DNA from 2 places in the Paenibacillus sp. M2 genome. Region 2 is predicted to be linked to the other one. Evidence: predicted binding sites of a transcription regulator. Region 2 holds the regulator's gene; the other holds the start of a gene.
The links. Region 2 encodes CtsR, which represses protease genes until heat stress. Its sites were predicted from a motif close to ATGGTCAATAAAGGTCAAACA; they were not measured.
Positions count from the first base shown of each region.

Region 1: clpP (ATP-dependent Clp endopeptidase proteolytic subunit ClpP) is a predicted target of CtsR. The motif match lies at 8,139-8,159, and genes of this name have one in related genera.

Region 1 covers NZ_CP169648.1:182,206-192,357, reverse strand. The annotation lists gene secG (preprotein translocase subunit SecG) at 1-23, opposite strand, end outside; gene eno (phosphopyruvate hydratase) at 233-1,519, opposite strand; gene gpmI (2,3-bisphosphoglycerate-independent phosphoglycerate mutase) at 1,763-3,307, opposite strand; gene tpiA (triose-phosphate isomerase) at 3,309-4,061, opposite strand; gene ACETMN_RS00920 (phosphoglycerate kinase) at 4,098-5,279, opposite strand; gene gap (type I glyceraldehyde-3-phosphate dehydrogenase) at 5,431-6,438, opposite strand; gene ACETMN_RS00910 (sugar-binding transcriptional regulator) at 6,545-7,570, opposite strand; tRNA gene ACETMN_RS00905 (tRNA-Arg) at 7,997-8,071, shown strand; gene clpP (ATP-dependent Clp endopeptidase proteolytic subunit ClpP) at 8,248-8,844, shown strand; gene ACETMN_RS00895 (stalk domain-containing protein) at 9,009-10,106, opposite strand.
Region 2 covers NZ_CP169648.1:6,497,777-6,507,928, forward strand. The annotation lists gene ACETMN_RS29775 (ATP-dependent Clp protease ATP-binding subunit) at 1-812, opposite strand, end outside; gene ACETMN_RS29780 (protein arginine kinase) at 997-2,067, opposite strand; gene ACETMN_RS29785 (UvrB/UvrC motif-containing protein) at 2,096-2,620, opposite strand; gene ACETMN_RS29790 (CtsR family transcriptional regulator) at 2,652-3,113, opposite strand; gene eis (enhanced intracellular survival protein Eis) at 3,575-4,750, opposite strand; rRNA gene rrf (5S ribosomal RNA) at 4,930-5,046, opposite strand; rRNA gene ACETMN_RS29805 (23S ribosomal RNA) at 5,190-8,117, opposite strand; tRNA gene ACETMN_RS29810 (tRNA-Ala) at 8,329-8,404, opposite strand; rRNA gene ACETMN_RS29815 (16S ribosomal RNA) at 8,513-10,065, opposite strand.

The DNA.
Region 1 (10,152 bases), 1.0 Mb from region 2:
AGCAATTTCAAAGCAATATCCATTCTTTCCACCTCCTACCCATGTGGGCATACATCTCACCATAAAAACAGTTACTTTAATTGTAACATAGCTATGGTTGTACTACAAGTAGTACAGTTTATACAATGCCCTAAATTTCACCATCTGCGTGATCCTTACGTTATACCATTACTTCGTTGCAAAAAAAGACAAGCCGGTTACCCGGCTTGCCCGTAAAAGCTGGATATCCAGCTTATTTTTTAAGGTTGTAGAATCCTTTAAGACCATTGTATTGAGCCAGTTCACCCAGTTGATCCTCAATGCGGAGCAATTGGTTGTACTTCGCGATACGGTCTGTACGGGAAGGAGCACCCGTTTTGATTTGACCAGCGTTAGTTGCAACAGCGATATCAGCGATTGTGCTGTCTTCGGACTCACCGGAACGATGGGAGATTACAGCTGTGTATCCTGCGCGTTTAGCCATTTCGATTGCATCAAATGTTTCAGTCAATGTACCGATTTGGTTAACTTTGATCAGGATGGAGTTACCGATACCTTCGTCGATACCTCTGCCCAGACGCTCAGTGTTTGTTACGAACAGGTCATCACCAACGAGTTGTACTTTGTCTCCCAATTTCTCAGTGAGCAATTTCCAACCATCCCAGTCATCTTCGGACATACCGTCTTCGATTGTGATGATTGGGTATTTCTCAACCCATGAAGCCAGAAGGTCAACATACTCAGCGGAAGTGTAAGATTTACCTTCACCAGCAAGTGTGTACTTACCATCTTTGTAGAACTCAGTGGAAGCAACGTCCATACCCAGGAATACGTCAACGCCTGGTTTGTAACCAGCTTTTTCAATTGCTTCGATGATTGTAGTGATTGCTTCTTCGTTCGAACCAAGGTTCGGTGCGAAACCACCTTCGTCACCTACAGCTGTGTTCAAGCCTTTGGAGCTCAATACGGATTTCAAGTTGTGGAAGATCTCTGCACCTACGCGAAGAGCTTCTTTGAAGCTTGGTGCTCCAACTGGAAGAACCATGAACTCTTGAACGTCGATGTTGTTGTCCGCATGCTCACCACCGTTGATGATGTTCATCATTGGTACTGGCAATGCTTTAGCGTTGAATCCGCCCAGGTAAACGTACAATGGCAGGTCCAGAGCGTCAGCAGCTGCGCGAGCTACTGCCATGGATACAGCCAGGATTGCGTTAGCACCCAGTTTACCTTTGTTTGGCGTACCATCCAAAGTGATCATCAATTTGTCGATACCCAGTTGATCCAATGCATCCATACCGATAACTTCTGGAGCGATTGTTTCGTTTACGTTTTTAACAGCTTGCAGAACGCCTTTACCGAGGTAACGGGATTTGTCGCCATCGCGAAGCTCAACGGCTTCGTGGGCACCAGTGGATGCACCAGATGGAACGATTGCGCGTCCGATTGCGCCGGACTCCAGGTATACTTCAACTTCTACTGTAGGGTTACCGCGGGAGTCGAGGACTTCGCGAGCGTACACGTCAGAAATAATAGTCATTTGTGATAATCTCCTTTAAATTTAAATTTATTATAAATTAGGACCACTTGTGTTTTCCCTTTTCCACTACGTTAGCAGAATTGTCCTCTGATCGCTGTTATCCCCTGATTCCTTTTTAACTTATTTTCATAAGTTGGAATCATGTGATAAAGGCGAACGCTAACGCTTCTTCAGACAATTTCTGCTTCCTTCGTTCAGGGGTAAACTCCAAACTTCCCAATTTCATATATGTTGTTGCGTAACTTATTTACGGGTAGCGATGACGGATGTACCTGTCATTTCTTCCGGTTTAGGCAATTGCATCAGGTCAAGGATCGTTGGCGCGATATCTGCCAGGATTCCCCCTTCACGCAGAGTTACATTGGCATCCGTAACGATGAATGGAACGGGGTTCGTTGTATGAGCTGTGAACGGACGTCCTTTCTCATCGAACACCATATCCGCGTTACCATGATCGGCAGTGATCAGTACAACGCCGCCTTTGGCAAGTACTGCATCCACAACACGGCCCATGCACTCATCTGTTACTTCAACCGCTTTGATGGTAGGCTCCAGCATGCCGGAGTGTCCAACCATGTCAGGGTTAGCAAAGTTCAGAATGATGGCGTCATGTTTGTCTGCTTCGATCTCGCGAACACATGCATCAGCTACTTCATACGCACTCATCTCCGGTTGCAGGTCATACGTTGCAACTTTTGGTGAGTTGATCAGTACGCGAGTTTCGCCCGGAAGCTCCACATCACGACCACCGCTGAAGAAGAAGGTAACGTGCGGGTATTTCTCAGTTTCTGCAATACGCAGTTGTTTTTTATTGTTCTGTACCAGAACTTCACCCAGGGTGTTGTCGAGGTTCTTCGGCGAATAAGCCACATAACCTTCAACCGTCTCGCTGAACAAAGTCAAGCATACAAAGTGCAAGCCCACAGGGAACTTCGGTCCACGATCGAAACCGCGGAAATCCTGGTTTGTGAATACTTGCGACAACTGGATCGCACGGTCAGGACGGAAGTTGAGGAAGATAACGGAATCGCCGCTCTCAACCAAACCTACCGGCTCACCATCCGCTTTGACGATAACCGTTGGTTCAACGAATTCATCAAATACGGACTTCTCATACGATTCTTCAACCGCTTTGAGTGGGTCAGTGTATTTTGGTCCATCTCCATAAACGATGGCACGGTATGATTTCTCAACCCGTTCCCAACGTTTGTCACGGTCCATCGCGTAATAGCGCCCTTGAACCGTTGCAATTTTACCTACACCGACTTCTTCAATCTTGGCGATCAGCTTCTGCATGAAGTCTTTACCACTGTCTGGCATAACATCACGGCCATCCATGAAAGCATGAATATATACATCATTCATTCCTTCTTTTTTGGCCAGATCCAGCATAGCAAACAGGTGGTCGATGTGACTATGTACGCCGCCATCAGACAACAAGCCGTAGAGATGAAGCTTTTTGCCGCTTTGTTTCGCTTCGCGAACCGCTTTGACAAGTGTTTCATTGTCGTAGAACTCGCCGTCACGAATGGATTTGGAGATACGGGTCAAATCCTGGTATACGATCCGGCCGGCACCAATGTTCAGGTGACCTACCTCGGAATTTCCCATTTGCCCTTCTGGCAAACCTACAGCTTCACCGCAAGCAGTGAGTGTTGTATGTGGGAATTGGCTCATGAAACGGTCGTAGTTCGGTTTCTTGGCTTGCGCTACCGCGTTGCCTTCCACCGTGTTACGTAGACCAAAGCCATCCATGATGATCAGTGCTACAGGTTTTGGAGCTGTCATCTTACTTCGCCCCCTCAACAAGCGCGATGAACGAAGCCGGCTGCAAGCTGGCACCGCCAACAAGTGCGCCGTCGATGTCGCTTTGTCCGAGGTATTCTGTTACGTTCTCCGGTTTAACACTGCCGCCGTATTGAATACGAACTGCATTCGCAACCGTCTCGTTGTACAGATCCTTCACCAGCGTACGGATGTAAGCAATAACTTCATTCGCATCTTGGGAAGTGGAGGATTTGCCTGTACCAATCGCCCAGATTGGCTCATAAGCGATAACAACTTGTGCCGCTTGCTCTGCAGACAGACCTGCAAAAGCAGCTACTGTTTGCACTTTGCATACGTCTTTTGTTTGGTTCGCTTCACGCTCGTCAAGCGTCTCACCAAGGCAGAAGATTGGAGTCAATCCGTGACGGAATGCTGCATGCAATTTTTTATTGACAGTCTCATCGGTTTCCGCAAAATATTGACGGCGCTCCGAGTGACCAATAATGACATAATCCACGCCCAGGTCTTTCAGCATTACGCCGCTGATTTCACCTGTGAATGCACCGTTGTCTTCAAAATGAAGATTTTGTGCACCAATTTTGATGTTTGTGCCTTTAACGGCTTCTACCAGAGATGGCAGATTCGTAAACGGTGCGCAGATTACAGTTTCCACGCCTTCAACTTCCGCTTTTCCTTTAACTTCCTGAATGAAGTCATTGGATTCGGAAACCGTTTTAAACATTTTCCAGTTACCTGCGATAATCGGTGTTCTCATGGGTTTCAACTCCTTCATGCTATAGGCTACTAAAACTTACTTGTCGTTCAATGCCACTACGCCTGGAAGTACTTTACCTTCCATGAACTCGAGCGATGCACCGCCACCTGTAGAGATGTGGTTCATTTTATCAGCCAATTTGAACTTCTCTGCTGCTGCTGCGGAGTCACCGCCACCAATTACAGTGTAAGCTTCTGTCTCAGCGCAAGCTTCCGCTACTGCACGAGTACCGTGGGAGAATGGCTCGATTTCAAATACGCCCATTGGTCCGTTCCACACAACCAATTTGGAGTTTTTGATTACATCAGCATAGATCTCACGTGTTTTAGGACCGATGTCGATACCTTCCCAATCTGCTGGGATACCATCGATGTCAACGATTTGTGTGTTTGCTTTCGCACTGAAATCGTCAGACACTACGATATCTACCGGCAGGTAGAAGTTTTTGCCCAATTTTTTCGCTTTTTCGATAAAACCAAGAGCAACATCAAGTTTGGAATCATCCAGCAAGGATTGTCCAATTTCATGTCCTTGTGCTTTGAAGAACGTGTAAGTCAGACCGCCACCGATGATCACGTTGTCTGCAATGTTCAGCAGGTTGTCGATTACATCGATTTTGTCTTTAACTTTGGATCCACCAATGATAGCTGTGAAAGGACGCTCAGGGTTGGAGATTGCTTTACCCAACACTTCAAGTTCTTTCTCCATCAACAAACCGGACACTGCTGGAAGCAAGTGAGCGATTCCTTCAGTCGAAGCGTGTGCTCTGTGAGCCGCGCCAAACGCATCATTAACGAAAACGTCAGCCAGTTCAGCAAATTGTTTTGCCAGTTCCGGATCGTTTTTCTCTTCGCCTGCGTGGAAACGAACGTTTTCAAGCAACAATACGTCGCCGTTGTTCAGTTCAGCGATTTGAGCTTTAACAGCGTCACCAACAGAACCGTCAGCTTTAACAACTGTTTTACCAAGCAATTCAGACAAACGCTCAGCTGCTGGAGTCAAACGCAAAGATTCAACCACTTCGCCGTTAGGACGACCCATGTGGCTTGCCAAAATGACTTTAGCGCCTTTTTCAATCAAGAAGTTGATTGTAGGAAGCGTTGCACGAATACGTTTGTCATCTGTAATTTTACCATCTTCGAGCGGCACATTGAAATCTACACGGACAAAAGCCCGTTTTCCTGTCAATTCGATATCGCGTACACTTTTTTTGTTCATCTGTATTTCCTCCGCACCCATGTATTTGGTGGACCAATCAAGAGCTAAAATCCCTTGTCAATCCTGGTGTTTTTGAGAAATTTGCAAAATGTAGATATATAAAGAGCGGAAACAATATAGCATCTGTTTCCGCTCTATGTTATTGCAGATATTACTTAATCATTTTTGCAAAGTGCTCCAAAGTGCGAACCAATTGTGCAGTGTAGGACATTTCATTGTCATACCAAGCTACAGTTTTAACCAATTGTTGGTCGCCAACAGTCAGAACTTTAGTTTGAGTTGCATCAAACAGGGAACCGAAAGTGATTCCTTGGATATCGGAAGATACAATTTCGTCTTCTGTGTATCCGAAAGTTTCTGGATCGGAAGCTTCTTGCATAGCTGCGTTAACTTCTTCAGCAGTTACTTTTTTGTTCAGAACAGTTACGAGCTCAGTCAGGGAACCAGTAGCTACTGGTACACGTTGAGCTGCACCATCAAGGATGCCTTGCAGTTCTGGGATTACCAGACCGATTGCTTTAGCAGCACCAGTTGTGTTAGGGATGATGTTTTCAGCTGCTGCGCGAGCACGACGGAAGTCACCTTTAGGGTGTGGAGCATCCAACGTGTTTTGGTCGCCAGTGTAAGCGTGAATTGTAGTCATCAAACCTTGAACGATTCCGAATTTGTCTTGCAGTGTTTTTGCCATAGGTGCCAGGCAGTTTGTTGTGCAAGATGCGCCAGAGATTACAGTTTCAGTACCGTCGAGGATTTCATGGTTTACGTTGTAAACGATGGTTTTCATGTCGCCAGTAGCTGGTGCGGAGATAACAACTTTCTTAGCTCCACCTTTCAAGTGTTTCTCAGCTGCTTCTTTCGTTGTGAAGAAACCAGTACATTCCAGAACGATATCTACGCCCAGGTCGCCCCAAGGAAGTTCTTCCGGGTTACGGTTAGCCAATACTTTAACTTCTTTGCCGTTCACTTTGAAGAAGCCATCGTGTACTTCAACATCGCCATCGAAACGACCTTGAGTTGTATCATATTTGAGCAAATGAGCGAGCATTTTAGCGTCAGTCAAGTCGTTGATTGCTACTACCTCGATGCCTGCTACATTTTGAATACGGCGGAATGCCAAGCGTCCAATACGTCCAAAACCGTTAATACCTACTTTAATCATGAGTAAGTTCCTCCCAAGTTTTGATTAATTTTTTATGAAACTTATATATTCAAGACAGACGGTGAAGTCCGTCAAGACAACAATAGTTGTGATTCAAAGTAAAACCTTATTCCATTTCAGCAACGATGACTTCGGCAGCAGCCTCATCAATAATCAGAATATCTTCCTGACCAAATCGCAACACAGAATGTATAGCAGCAGCTTTGCTTTTGCCACCTGCGATTCCAATCACAACATCGGTTCGTTCAATATCCTGAAGTCGCATACCCAGTGTAAGCATGGTATGTACCACCTTACCCTGATCGTTAAAGTAATAACCGAAAGATTCAGATACGGCACCTTGCTCCTGAAGTTCATCTATAATCTCCGTCGCAAGTTTACGTCTTGTCGCCATCTCCACGGCATCACCAATTCCATGAATAACAATCCGCGATTTCCGAATCAGCTGCAGAATCTCCTGAACACTAGGGTCCTGGATTAATGATTCATAGGCATGATCACTAAGCAAATCCGGTACATGCAGGAGTTTGTATTGCGCCCCTACCCGCTTTGCCATTGTAGATGCAATCGTATTTGCCTGAATTTCAAGGCTTTCTCCAAGTCCACCGCGTGCCGGTACGAACCAGACACCTTTAAGCGATGTTGGCGGATTTAGTTGTTCTGCGACTTCGGCCGTTGTTGAACCGCCAGTAACGGCGACAACGTCGTTATCACTCATGATATTGCCGAGAGCCTTCGCTCCGGCTCTGCCCAGTTCCCTTTTGGCAAATGGAGAAATATCCGAATCACCAGGAACCACAACTACCTTTTGCAGACCGTAGGCTTGCTTGATGCGCTCTTCCAGCTCGGATAATCCGAACAACTCTTTGGCTACGGGCTCTAACTGCTGCAGCAAATCATACCCTGCCTCGCTGATCTTCATTCCTGCACTGTCAATTTCAATAAGTCCCTGAGCCTTTAACAGATCGGTCTCAGCCCTCAGAACCCGCTCGGTCATCTGCATGGAATTAGCTAACGTTCTCCGTCCGATCACATCCGATAACATGATCTGTTGCAGAATCGTATACCTCTTTTTCAAGATATCCATGAGATCAGGCAGAAGCTGCTTTTGTACTTCTAAAATCGTTCGCATGCTTTCCACTCCCGCAAGTTCTCGTTCTAAGCTCTCTTTCGTGGCCCTAAAACGTCCCGGGTTAACTTTTTAAGTCCCACGTCTATTCTACCTAAAACTGACGTGACATGCAAGTGTTTCAACGTGTTATTTCGACACGCATTCAGCGTTTGTACGCGCCTATTTTCACAATCCTAGACTTCCATGATCTAGGACTAGCTCACGCATACCATATATAGAAGAAACGAATGAATTCAATCTACATATCGCTCAGAATCACATTTCATACGGCATGTCCAAAACCTCTAATAGCATTTACTTAAATGTACTCTTTATCCACTCTTCTTCATCATGATCATTTTTAGGTTAATCCAAACCAATACCACAACGAACTGCTTGCAATTAAATATTTCATGAGCTATAATCATTATTGCTGTCACATAATGTGCGCCCGTGGTCCAATGGATATGACGTAGGCCTCCGAAGCCTGAGATCCAAGTTCGATTCTTGGCGGGCGCGCCATTTTTATTTAACAGCTCATAACCCATTTAACCAATGAAACCGGAAAGGTTTCTTTTTTTTGCAAGTTAGTTTGACTTTCTTTGACTTTTTGTTTGGAATTGTTTATTATGTGGGTAATACGGTAACAGTTTAAGTATAAACACCAATAACATTTACATTCCAAGGAGGTTTTTCACGTGAGTTTTATTCCAATGGTCGTTGAACAGAGCAACCGGGGTGAGCGCGCCTACGACATCTACTCCAGATTGCTGAAGGATCGTATTATTTTCCTTGGTAGCGATGTTAATGACGTAGTGGCTAATGCCATTATGGCACAGATGTTGTTCCTGGCTGCGGAAGATCCGGAGAAAGACATTCACTTATACATCAACAGCCCAGGCGGATCGATTACAGCCGGTATGGCGATTTACGATACAATGCAGTTCATCAAACCGGATGTATCTACCATCTGTGTAGGTATGGCGGCTTCCATGGGTGCATTCTTGCTGAATGCCGGTGCAAAAGGTAAACGTTTTGCATTACCAAACAGTGAAATTATGATTCACCAACCACTTGGTGGTGCACAAGGTCAAGCTTCCGACATCGAAATCCGTGCTCGCCGCATCCTGAAAATGCGTGATACCTTGAACCGCATCATCTCTGAGCGTTCAGGTCAACCGCTGGAGCGGATTGAGAAAGATACAGATCGTGACTACTTCATGAGTGCTGCTGAAGCCGCCGATTACGGTATCATTGATAAAGTTATCGAAAACGTAGGTTCCCAAGGCATTTAAGTGTTATGTAGACCCCGGTCTACGAGTTAACATATCAACACCTAACGTCAGCAACACCCCATTGTGTTGTCTATACGGGATTAAGCCCTCATCATGATTATGATGAGGGCTTATTTTTTCATTTTATAAGAAAGATAACTTAAGAGTGCATAATAATGATTTCTTTATTTGGTTCCAGATACATTACTGAAAGGTTCAGTTCCTTTAGGGAGAATTTCTTTATACGTAAATGGCATTTCAGGGAATCCCTCTGCGTACGCCGTATACTCATACAACTGGAAGAACACGACCACACCCGTTGGTGTCACATAGAAATCCTGATCTTTATTCAATCCTTTATAACCTTCCAGGTATCCACCACGAGCTTTCAGCTGTTCGCCGACTTTTTTACCCAACGTCTCACGCATGGTTTTGTTGTTTTGCAGCACATCATCTAACGTAAGCTCCTTGCCTGTGTCCAGTGCAAAGGTGTGGCCCGTACGGGTTGTCATACCATGAGCGCCAGCATAATCTTCGTATCGTTGTGTAATGAGTCCCAGCACGCCTTTTTCGTTGTACGTCACTACATAAGAGCTCTCAAATGCATATGGACGGTTGGCTGTAGCACCGCCGAATTCAGATGTCTGTTTCTTGAAGTCAGCTACATAAGCATCCACTTCGTCTTTCAGCACTTTGTTGATTGCCGCTTCAGCTTCTTTGCTGGCAAGTCCACTCACTTGCGGATATTGAACATCGACTTCAGCATTTTTTACAGTGACATTGACTGTTGCCGCTTTAATTTTAACGTTATTTTGTTTCACCTTGCTGAGTGTCAACGTTTTGGTTTTGCCATCCCAATTCCCCTGTACACCCAGATAATCTCTCATTGCTGAGAATGGAATATATAATCGACCCTGAATCAATTTTGCTTCCACCTGAGGGTAATAACCGTTAATGTACACGTTTGGTTGTCCATCCATCAGGCTAACGGTCATCGCATTGTTGGCTGCTGTTACCGTATATGACTTGGTTTTCGCATCATATTTCAGCGTTCCACCCGCTACATCTTTTACTGCCGTAAGAGAGACCCATGTCGATCCACCTTGAAGAAGCCCTTTTTGAGTCAGTGTTTTTCCACCCGATTTCAGAGTTACCTCAGCCGGGGTTGTCACTTTAGAGGATACCGATGCTGCCTGAACCGAACTGTCCTGCCATACCGAACCACTACCTACAATAATTCCTGCTGCAAGCAACGCACTTGTCCATTTTTTCCATGATGTCATATATAAAACTCCTCTCTGAATTCACAATTAGGGATCATTGCGTATG
Region 2 (10,152 bases):
GCTTGGCGAATCTCATCCATGATTTTTTTCAGACGATCTTCGAACTCACCACGATATTTGGTTCCAGCGACTACAGAACCCATATCCAGGGTCATTACACGTTTGTCGCGCAATGTTTCCGGAATCTCATTTGCAATGATTTTTTGTGCAAGGCCTTCAGCAATCGCTGTTTTACCTACACCTGGCTCACCGATCAATACCGGGTTGTTCTTGGTACGACGGCTGAGCACCTGGATGACACGTTCAATTTCTTTACTACGTCCAATGACTGGGTCCAGGTTGTTCTCTCTCGCATAAGCCGTGAGGTCACGTGCCAGACTGTCTAGCGTTGGTGTGCTTACATTGGCAGGTGTGCCATTATGGCTGGATACAGCTTCACTGCTGCCAAGCAATTGCAGCACTTGTTGACGTGCTTTGTTCAGGCTAATTCCCAGGTTATTGAGCACACGTGCTGCAACACCCTCGCCTTCACGAATCAATCCGAGCAGGATATGCTCTGTGCCTACATAGGTATGGCCCAATTTTCGAGCTTCATCCATAGACAGTTCAATTACTTTTTTCGCACGTGGCGTATATGCAATGTTGGTAGGTTGCTCTTGGCCACGGCCAATCAGCGTTTCTACTTCATCCTGAATTTTTTCCAATCCGAGTCCCAGGCCGATCAGTGCTTTGGCTGCGATACCTTCGCCTTCACGAATGAGGCCGAGCAAAATATGCTCAGTACCGATGTTATTATGACCGAGACGGACAGCTTCTTCCTGCGCGAGTGCGAGCACCTTTTGGGCCCGTTCCGTAAATCTTCCAAACATCATATCTCCTGCACCTCCATGGTTTTGGATAAAACGAGGTCATGTAATGAAATAACCGTCGTATTCTTCATATCATTTTTGTTTGCAGCCGTGCTGCGAATAAAGTCATTTGGCATTTGTACATGCCTTATTATATAAAAGCCGCAATGCGGCATGAAACCATATTTCAATACAAAATCAGGCTAAACTAGGACTGCTTCGCTGCATTGATCGTATCACGAATCAACTGAGCTCGGTAGATATCTCGCTCATCTGTGCGCATATCTTCCCCGAATGTTTTCTGCAAAAATCCCGGCTGTGTCATCACATTCAACTCATTCATTACCGTGATGGACAGTCCATCCAACAAGCCGAGATCCACGCCAAGGCGTACATCCGATAAGCGCTGTGCAGCTTCCTTGGAATCAACAATAGCTGCATGAGACAATATGCCGTAAGAACGCATGACCCGATCCGTAATCCGAAGTCTGGAGTCGGTCATTAACCGTTCTCTGGCTGTACGCTCATGACCTATCATCTGTAACACAACACCATGCAGGTTCTCGATGACTTCCTGTTCGGTCTGTCCCAATGTAATCTGGTTCGAGATCTGGAACAGGTTACCCATCGCCTCGCTACCTTCACCGTATATCCCCCTTACAGTTAATCCCACTTGGGAAACTGCGGTTAAAATGCGGCCAATCTGCTGTGTCATCACCAGGGCAGGCAAGTGCATCATAACCGATGCTCTTACACCTGTACCTACATTAGTAGGACAGCTGGTTAAGTATCCTCTGCGGTCATCAAAAGCATAATCCACGTGCGCTTCAAAAGCATCATCTATTGCGGAAGCTTTCTCCCAGGCTTCCTTCACCTGGAACCCCGGATAGAGGCACTGGATACGAAGATGATCCTCTTCGTTAATCATAATACTGACAGACTCATCCTCACTGAGAATAACCGCACCATTCCTGGATTCATTCGCAAGACTTGGACTGATGAGGTGTTTCTCCACCAGCACCCGTTTGTCGAGTTCGTCAATATCGATCAGATCCAACGTATGAAAATCCCCAAAGGCATGAACGTCATCGTATTGAAGTACTTCGCTCAGCTTATTCAGCACCTCTTCCGATTGCTCATTGGAAGCCAGCATCGGAAACGGAACATGCTGAAGGTTGCGTGCAATCCGGACACGGCTGCTAATGACGATTTCGGAATCAGCCGCATCACTGCGCATCCAGTCGCTGAGCGCCTTATCTGTAAAGCGCAGATTAGGCATTACGCATCCCTCCTACTCATGACAAACTTTACTCCTGAGCTATTCCTTTTTCAAGTCCTCTGATCTGGTCACGGATCTGGGCCGCCTCTTCAAATTCCTCTTGCGCGATACTCTCCTGGAGCTCCCGCTTCAGATCAGCGATTTGCCGTTTCACCTTGATGCGACCACCAGCTCGTGCAGGCACTTTGCCTACATGGGACGTATTACCGTGAACCCGCTTGAACAAAGGATCCAGACGGCTGTCAAAATATTTATAACATGAACTGCAGCCGAACCGGCCTATCTTGCTAAATTGTGCGTACGTCATACCACACTCTTCACATTGAAGTGCTTTTGCAGGTGGTGTTCCTGTCGATCCACTTTTGCTGGCTGGATCAAAATCAAGCAATCCGGACAACAAGTTGTGAATGGAAAACCCACCTGCTGTTCCAGGGATCATTTCCCCTTTTTCACGGGCACATGACTCACAAATATGGAATTCCGTCTTCTCCCCATTTACGATTTTCGTAAAATGAAGTGTCGCCGGACGTTTATTGCATTCTTGGCACAGCATATTGATGTACCTCCTTTGACCCCGATAGTTTTCATTTACCGAGCAAAGATATTAACATCGCCTTCAACATTCTGGCACGAATTTGATCCCGGTAAGGAAGTTTGACTAATATAACCTCTCTAGATACAGCAGCTCGCATCAACCCGGCTTCCCGCTTGCTCAAGAAGCGCGCTTCTTCCAATTGATAGATCAGACCTTCGGCAGCTGTCTGCCCGATCTCTTCACCAATACTATGGTGCAAATGATTATGCAGAGCTGATTGGGCCGGTAATTCAATACGCTGTATGCGAACATAACCACCACCGCCGCGTTTACTCTCTACCAGGTATCCCTTCTCGAGTGTAAAACGTGTGCTGATGACATAATTGATCTGGGAAGGTACACATGAGAATTGATCTGCCAGATCATTACGCTGAATTTCAACCATTCCTTCGGGACTTTCATGCAAAATACTCTTCAGATATCGTTCGATAATATCAGAGATATTACGCATCCAATCATCCTCCACTGTCTGAAACGTTAAGTCAATAAGGACCCACACGCCCCCACAGAGTACACCTTCTCTACCCATTTAACCAATCAGGGAAACAGCGAATCTTGCTTCCACAGGTGTCAATAGGAGAGCGAAGGAAGCACGAAGGTCCTTTAATATTCCCTTGATCCTCCGATGAGATGAATCCCGTATATTGGCGATCATGCATCAGATTGTAGAAAGAAAGCTACTTAAGTATTGAACCTTTAGTTGACTTTGACTTTCTTTGACTTTATAACCATTATAGCATATTTTGTGGTTTTGCCAAGTGGGGTCACTATTCATTTTTTACGATTTTACACGAAATATTCCCCAGACACAAAAAAACCTCCCCAAAATTGCTGGAGAAGTCCATTTGTCTTTCAATCACGCCGTATTTCTATATAAGCTAATCAAGTTAAATGGAGCAGTGGGAATAGTCATCAGAAGAAATCGAGCAAATAGGTTTCCCGTTCAGGAATGACTTGTTCCAAAGCCTTGATTGCTGCTTCTGGTCCGTGAATTCTTCCGATCCGTGCCATTTCCGTTGGTCTGCGATACCCCATCAGCACTGCGGTAAGAGATTGAATATCCACCTTAATGGTCTGATCATCAGTAATTGGTTCCGAAGTTTTCCATATGGACGCTGTTCCGTTCATTGCCACGTTTAATTGCCATACCCCTTCATTCCATGGAGCGTGTGCATCTTCTACCTGAAGAACAATCTGCAACGGTGAGTCCTGATTTGCAAAGGGATACTGGGATATAAACTGCTCCACACTAACGATACGCGCCATAAAATAAGGTACAATCTCCTGCTGAATCCTCGGGTTATCCAATTGGAAGGCAAGTGTATCACTGGCAGGTGCCTGCAACGTAACTTCCTCGATCATGGAATCATGGTTAGCAATGAAGGTCCACAGTCCTTGCCTAGCCTCTTCGTTCAGATAGATGATCTCTTTAATAGTAAACTTATTTTCCTTAACCTCATATAAAAGATAACCTTGTGCTGCATCAGCTTCATCGTAATATACAGCCTTCTGGCTGCTTCCATTAACCAGAACTGAATTCTCCCACCTTGCATCATCCCGAACCAGAGTTCCGTTATAACGCTCAGCATAAGCACTGTATACTTCCTTTAATATGCTGAGGCCCGGATCCCCACGCCGAATTGTTCCAGGTGTCGCTTTTTTCATAGGCAAATGAGCTGTAGGTACTTTATAACGTTTAAATTCAACATACGTCTCCCATCCATACTTCCGATAGAAACCAAAAGAGAATGGATGCAAGAATGATATGCTCTGTTTGTTGCGATTCATTTCTTCCAACGCATGCTTCAGTAGACCCGCTACCCAGCCTTTGCGTCTATACTCTGGCCAGGTGGCTACACCCGCAATACCGCCCATCTCGAACGCTCTGCCATGAATATAGGTGTGAAAAGGAATGATGTGAAGTTTGGCTCCTAGCTGCCCGTCCTCATATACACCCCATATATCTTGTGACGAAAACTGACTCCGCCGCTTTTCTTTTTGTTCATCATTCATTACCACCTGAAAAGCATATTCGGAGAGTGCCATCGCTGGTTCAAAATCATCTACCGTCACTTTCTGAATTTCCATGTTGTCCTACACCCCATTCGCTAGAGTTATTATCAATCCAAATCATGGCCTGATATGTGATATATGTACCCCTTAGAGTGTGTCAGAGGATTCTTACAAAGTCAAATAAGAGATGCTTTCGCATCCCCTTAAATAAACAAATAAAAACCACCACCGAATAACATCGGCAGTGGTTCTTCGCTTGGCGGCGTCCTACTCTCCCAGGACCCTGCGGTCCAAGTACCATCGGCGCTAGAGGGCTTAACGGTCGTGTTCGGGATGGGTACGTGTGGAACCCCTCCGCCATCGCCACCAAACGTGATTTGTCGAAGCATAGCTTCTTGAAATCAGATATGGAACTGAAAATCATACACACATTCTGTGATGTACCAATTTTCATTTCAGAGATCGTTCTCTGAAAACTAGATTCGAAACGAAACATGCGAATTATCACTTGCTATTGGATAAGCCCTCGACCGATTAGTACTGGTCAGCTCCATGCATTGCTGCACTTCCACCCCCAGCCTATCTACCTCGTCGTCTTCAAGGGGTCTTACATACTGGGAAATCTCATCTTGAGGGGGGCTTCACGCTTAGATGCTTTCAGCGTTTATCCCGTCCGTACATAGCTACCCAGCGGTGCTCCTGGCGGAACAACTGGTACACCAGCGGTACGTCCATCCCGGTCCTCTCGTACTAAGGACAGCTCCTCTCAAATTTCCTACGCCCACGACAGATAGGGACCGAACTGTCTCACGACGTTCTGAACCCAGCTCGCGTACCGCTTTAATGGGCGAACAGCCCAACCCTTGGGACCTACTTCAGCCCCAGGATGCGATGAGCCGACATCGAGGTGCCAAACCTCCCCGTCGATGTGGACTCTTGGGGGAGATAAGCCTGTTATCCCCAGGGTAGCTTTTATCCGTTGAGCGATGGCCCTTCCATGCGGTACCACCGGATCACTAAGCCCGACTTTCGTCCCTGCTCGACTTGTAGGTCTCGCAGTCAAGCTCCCTTATGCCTTTGCACTCTTCGAATGATTTCCAACCATTCTGAGGGAACCTTTGGGCGCCTCCGTTACTCTTTAGGAGGCGACCGCCCCAGTCAAACTGCCCACCTGACACTGTCCCCGCACCGGATTACGGTACCAGGTTAGAACCTAGATACGATCAGGGTGGTATCCCAACGTTGCCTCCACACAAGCTGGCGCTCATGCTTCAAAGGCTCCCACCTATCCTGTACAGATCGTACCCAAATTCAATATCAAGCTGCAGTAAAGCTCCATGGGGTCTTTCCGTCTTGTCGCGGGTAACCTGCATCTTCACAGGTATTAAAATTTCACCGGATCTCTCGTTGAGACAGCGCCCAAGTCGTTACGCCATTCGTGCGGGTCAGAATTTACCTGACAAGGAATTTCGCTACCTTAGGACCGTTATAGTTACGGCCGCCGTTTACTGGGGCTTCGGTTCACAGCTTCGGGATTACTCCCTAACCACTCCCCTTAACCTTCCAGCACCGGGCAGGCGTCAGCCCGTATACTTCGCCTTACGGCTTCGCACAGACCTGTGTTTTTGCTAAACAGTCGCTTGGGCCTTTTCACTGCGGCCCCCTCGTGCTATTCACACTACCGGGGCACCCCTTCTCCCGAAGTTACGGGGTCATTTTGCCGAGTTCCTTAACGAGAGTTCTTCCGCGCGCCTTAGAATACTCTTCTCGCCTACCTGTGTCGGTTTGCGGTACGGGCACCTTCACCTGGCTAGAGGCTTTTCTTGGCAGTGTGAGATCATGACCTTCGCTACTATAATTTTCGCTCCCCATCACAGCTCAGCCTTACAATGTGCGGATTTGCCTACACATCAGCCTTACTGCTTAGACGGACATCCATCAGTCCGCGTCACTACCCTACTGCGTCCCCCCATTGCTCATAACGGCTTACGGTGGTACAGGAATTTCGACCTGTTGTCCTTCGACTACGCCTTTCGGCCTCGCCTTAGGTCCCGACTTACCCTGAGCGGACGAGCCTTCCTCAGGAACCCTTAGGCTTTCGGCGGATCAGATTCTCACTGATCTTTTCGTTACTCATACCGGCATTCTCACTTGTATAATGTCCAGCGCTCCTTACGGTACACCTTCAACCCTTATACAACGCTCCCCTACCCCTGATGCAAAGCATCAAGCCATAGCTTCGGTGGTGTGTTTAGCCCCGTTACATTTTCGGCGCAGAGTCACTCGACCAGTGAGCTATTACGCACTCTTTCAATGGTGGCTGCTTCTAAGCCAACATCCTGGTTGTCTGTGCAACTCCACATCCTTTCCCACTTAACACACACTTGGGGACCTTAGCTGATGGTCTGGGCTGTTTCCCTTTTGACAATGGATCTTAGCACTCACTGTCTGACTCCCGGAAGTAAGTCTATGGCATTCGGAGTTTGACTGAGCTTGGTAACCCTTGCGGGCCCCGCACCCAATCAGTGCTCTACCTCCACGACTCTGTTTTCCGAGGCTAGCCCTAAAGCTATTTCGGGGAGAACCAGCTATCTCCGAGTTCGATTGGAATTTCTCCGCTACCCCCACCTCATCCCCGCATTTTTCAACATGCGTGGGTTCGGGCCTCCAGTGCGTGTTACCGCACCTTCACCCTGGACAGGGGTAGATCACCCGGTTTCGGGTCTACGTCCACGTACTAATTCGCCCTATTCAGACTCGCTTTCGCTGCGGCTCCGGCTCTTCACCTTAACCTTGCACGGGAACGTAACTCGCCGGTTCATTCTACAAAAGGCACGCCATCACCCCTAAAACGGGCTCTGACTTTTTGTAAGCACACGGTTTCAGGTTCTATTTCACTCCCCTTCCGGGGTGCTTTTCACCTTTCCCTCACGGTACTGCTTCACTATCGGTCGCTAGGAAGTATTTAGCCTTGGCAGATGGTCCTGCCGGATTCATACGGGGTTTCACGTGCCCCGCACTACTCGGGATCCGTCTCGGAGGGAACAGACTTTCAACTACAGGGCTTTTACCTTCTTTGGCGGGCCTTTCCAGACCTCTTCGCTTAACCGGTTCCTTTGTAACTCCATGTGAGACGTCCCACAACCCCAAAGAGCAAGCTCTCTGGTTTGGGCTTCTCCGCGTTCGCTCGCCGCTACTGACGGAATCACTATTGTTTTCTCTTCCTCAGGGTACTTAGATGTTTCAGTTCCCCTGGTATGCCTCTACATAACCTATGTATTCAGTTATGAGTAACTGGAAATTACCCCAGCTGGGTTTCCCCATTCGGACACCCCCGGATCAAAGCTTGCTTACAGCTCCCCGAGGCAGTTTCGTTGTTCGCCACGTCCTTCATCGGCTCCTAGCGCCTAGGCATCCTCCGTGTGCTCTTAGTAGCTTAACCAGTTTGCTCCGGTTTTGGCTGCTCGCTTCCCTTGTTTTGGACTACGTCCAAAGCCAAAAGTCACTCCCATCCAATACCATCGCAAAAGCAATTAAGTACCAATTTATTAAACTTGTTTACACAAGTTCAGCTAAAAAGGAATGTTCTAATTCACGTTTGTTTCGTTTCGATATCTAGTTTTCAAAGAACAAGCCAAATAGATGAAATTGTTTGGTGGAGCCAAGCGGGATCGAACCGCTGACCTCCTGCTTGCAAGGCAGGCGCTCTCCCAGCTGAGCTATGGCCCCTCAAATTCCATCAAAACTGAACAAATGGATAAGTAACTGTGTTGCTGGTGCAGGTTCTAAGAACCTGCGTATTTGAATGTTTCCGTTGCAGGAAACGATTCTCCATAGAAAGGAGGTGATCCAGCCGCACCTTCCGATACGGCTACCTTGTTACGACTTCACCCCAATCATCTATCCCACCTTCGGCGGCTGGCTCCTTGCGGTTACCCCACCGACTTCGGGTGTTATAAACTCTCGTGGTGTGACGGGCGGTGTGTACAAGACCCGGGAACGTATTCACCGCGGCATGCTGATCCGCGATTACTAGCAATTCCGACTTCATGCAGGCGAGTTGCAGCCTGCAATCCGAACTGAGACCGGCTTTGTTGGGATTGGCTCCATCTCGCGATTTCGCAGCCCGTTGTACCGGCCATTGTAGTACGTGTGTAGCCCAGGTCATAAGGGGCATGATGATTTGACGTCATCCCCACCTTCCTCCGGTTTGTCACCGGCAGTCTATCTAGAGTGCCCACCCGAAGTGCTGGCAACTAAATATAAGGGTTGCGCTCGTTGCGGGACTTAACCCAACATCTCACGACACGAGCTGACGACAACCATGCACCACCTGTCTCCTCTGTCCCGAAGGAAAGGTACATCTCTGTACCGGTCAGAGGGATGTCAAGACCTGGTAAGGTTCTTCGCGTTGCTTCGAATTAAACCACATACTCCACTGCTTGTGCGGGTCCCCGTCAATTCCTTTGAGTTTCAGTCTTGCGACCGTACTCCCCAGGCGGAGTGCTTAATGTGTTAACTTCGGCACCAAGGGTATCGAAACCCCTAACACCTAGCACTCATCGTTTACGGCGTGGACTACCAGGGTATCTAATCCTGTTTGCTCCCCACGCTTTCGCGCCTCAGCGTCAGTTACAGCCCAGAGAGTCGCCTTCGCCACTGGTGTTCCTCCACATATCTACGCATTTCACCGCTACACGTGGAATTCCACTCTCCTCTTCTGCACTCAAGTCACCCAGTTTCCAGTGCGATCCGGGGTTGAGCCCCGGGATTAAACACCAGACTTAAATGACCGCCTGCGCGCGCTTTACGCCCAATAATTCCGGACAACGCTTGCCCCCTACGTATTACCGCGGCTGCTGGCACGTAGTTAGCCGGGGCTTTCTTCTCAGGTACCGTCACCTTGAGAGCAGTTACTCTCCCAAGCGTTCTTCCCTGGCAACAGAGCTTTACGATCCGAAAACCTTCATCACTCACGCGGCATTGCTCCGTCAGGCTTTCGCCCATTGCGGAAGATTCCCTACTGCTGCCTCCCGTAGGAGTCTGGGCCGTGTCTCAGTCCCAGTGTGGCCGATCACCCTCTCAGGTCGGCTACGCATCGTCGCCTTGGTGAGCCGTTACCTCACCAACTAGCTAATGCGCCGCAGGCCCATCCCCAAGTGACAGATTGCTCCGTCTTTCCAGTTTCCTTCAGGCGAAGAAAACAATTATTCGGTATTAGCTACCGTTTCCGGTAGTTGTCCCAAACTTGAGGGCAGGTTGCCTACGTGTTACTCACCCGTCCGCCGCTAAGTATCAAGGAAGCAAGCTTCCTATCAACTCCGCTCGACTTGCATGTATTAGGCATGCCGCCAGCGTTCGTCCTGAGCCAGGATCAAACTCTCAAATAAAGTATTGAAAAGAGCGATAAGCTCATTTTGAATCTGACGATTCATTGTGAATCAAAAGTTACTATCCATTTGTTCAGTTTTCAAGGA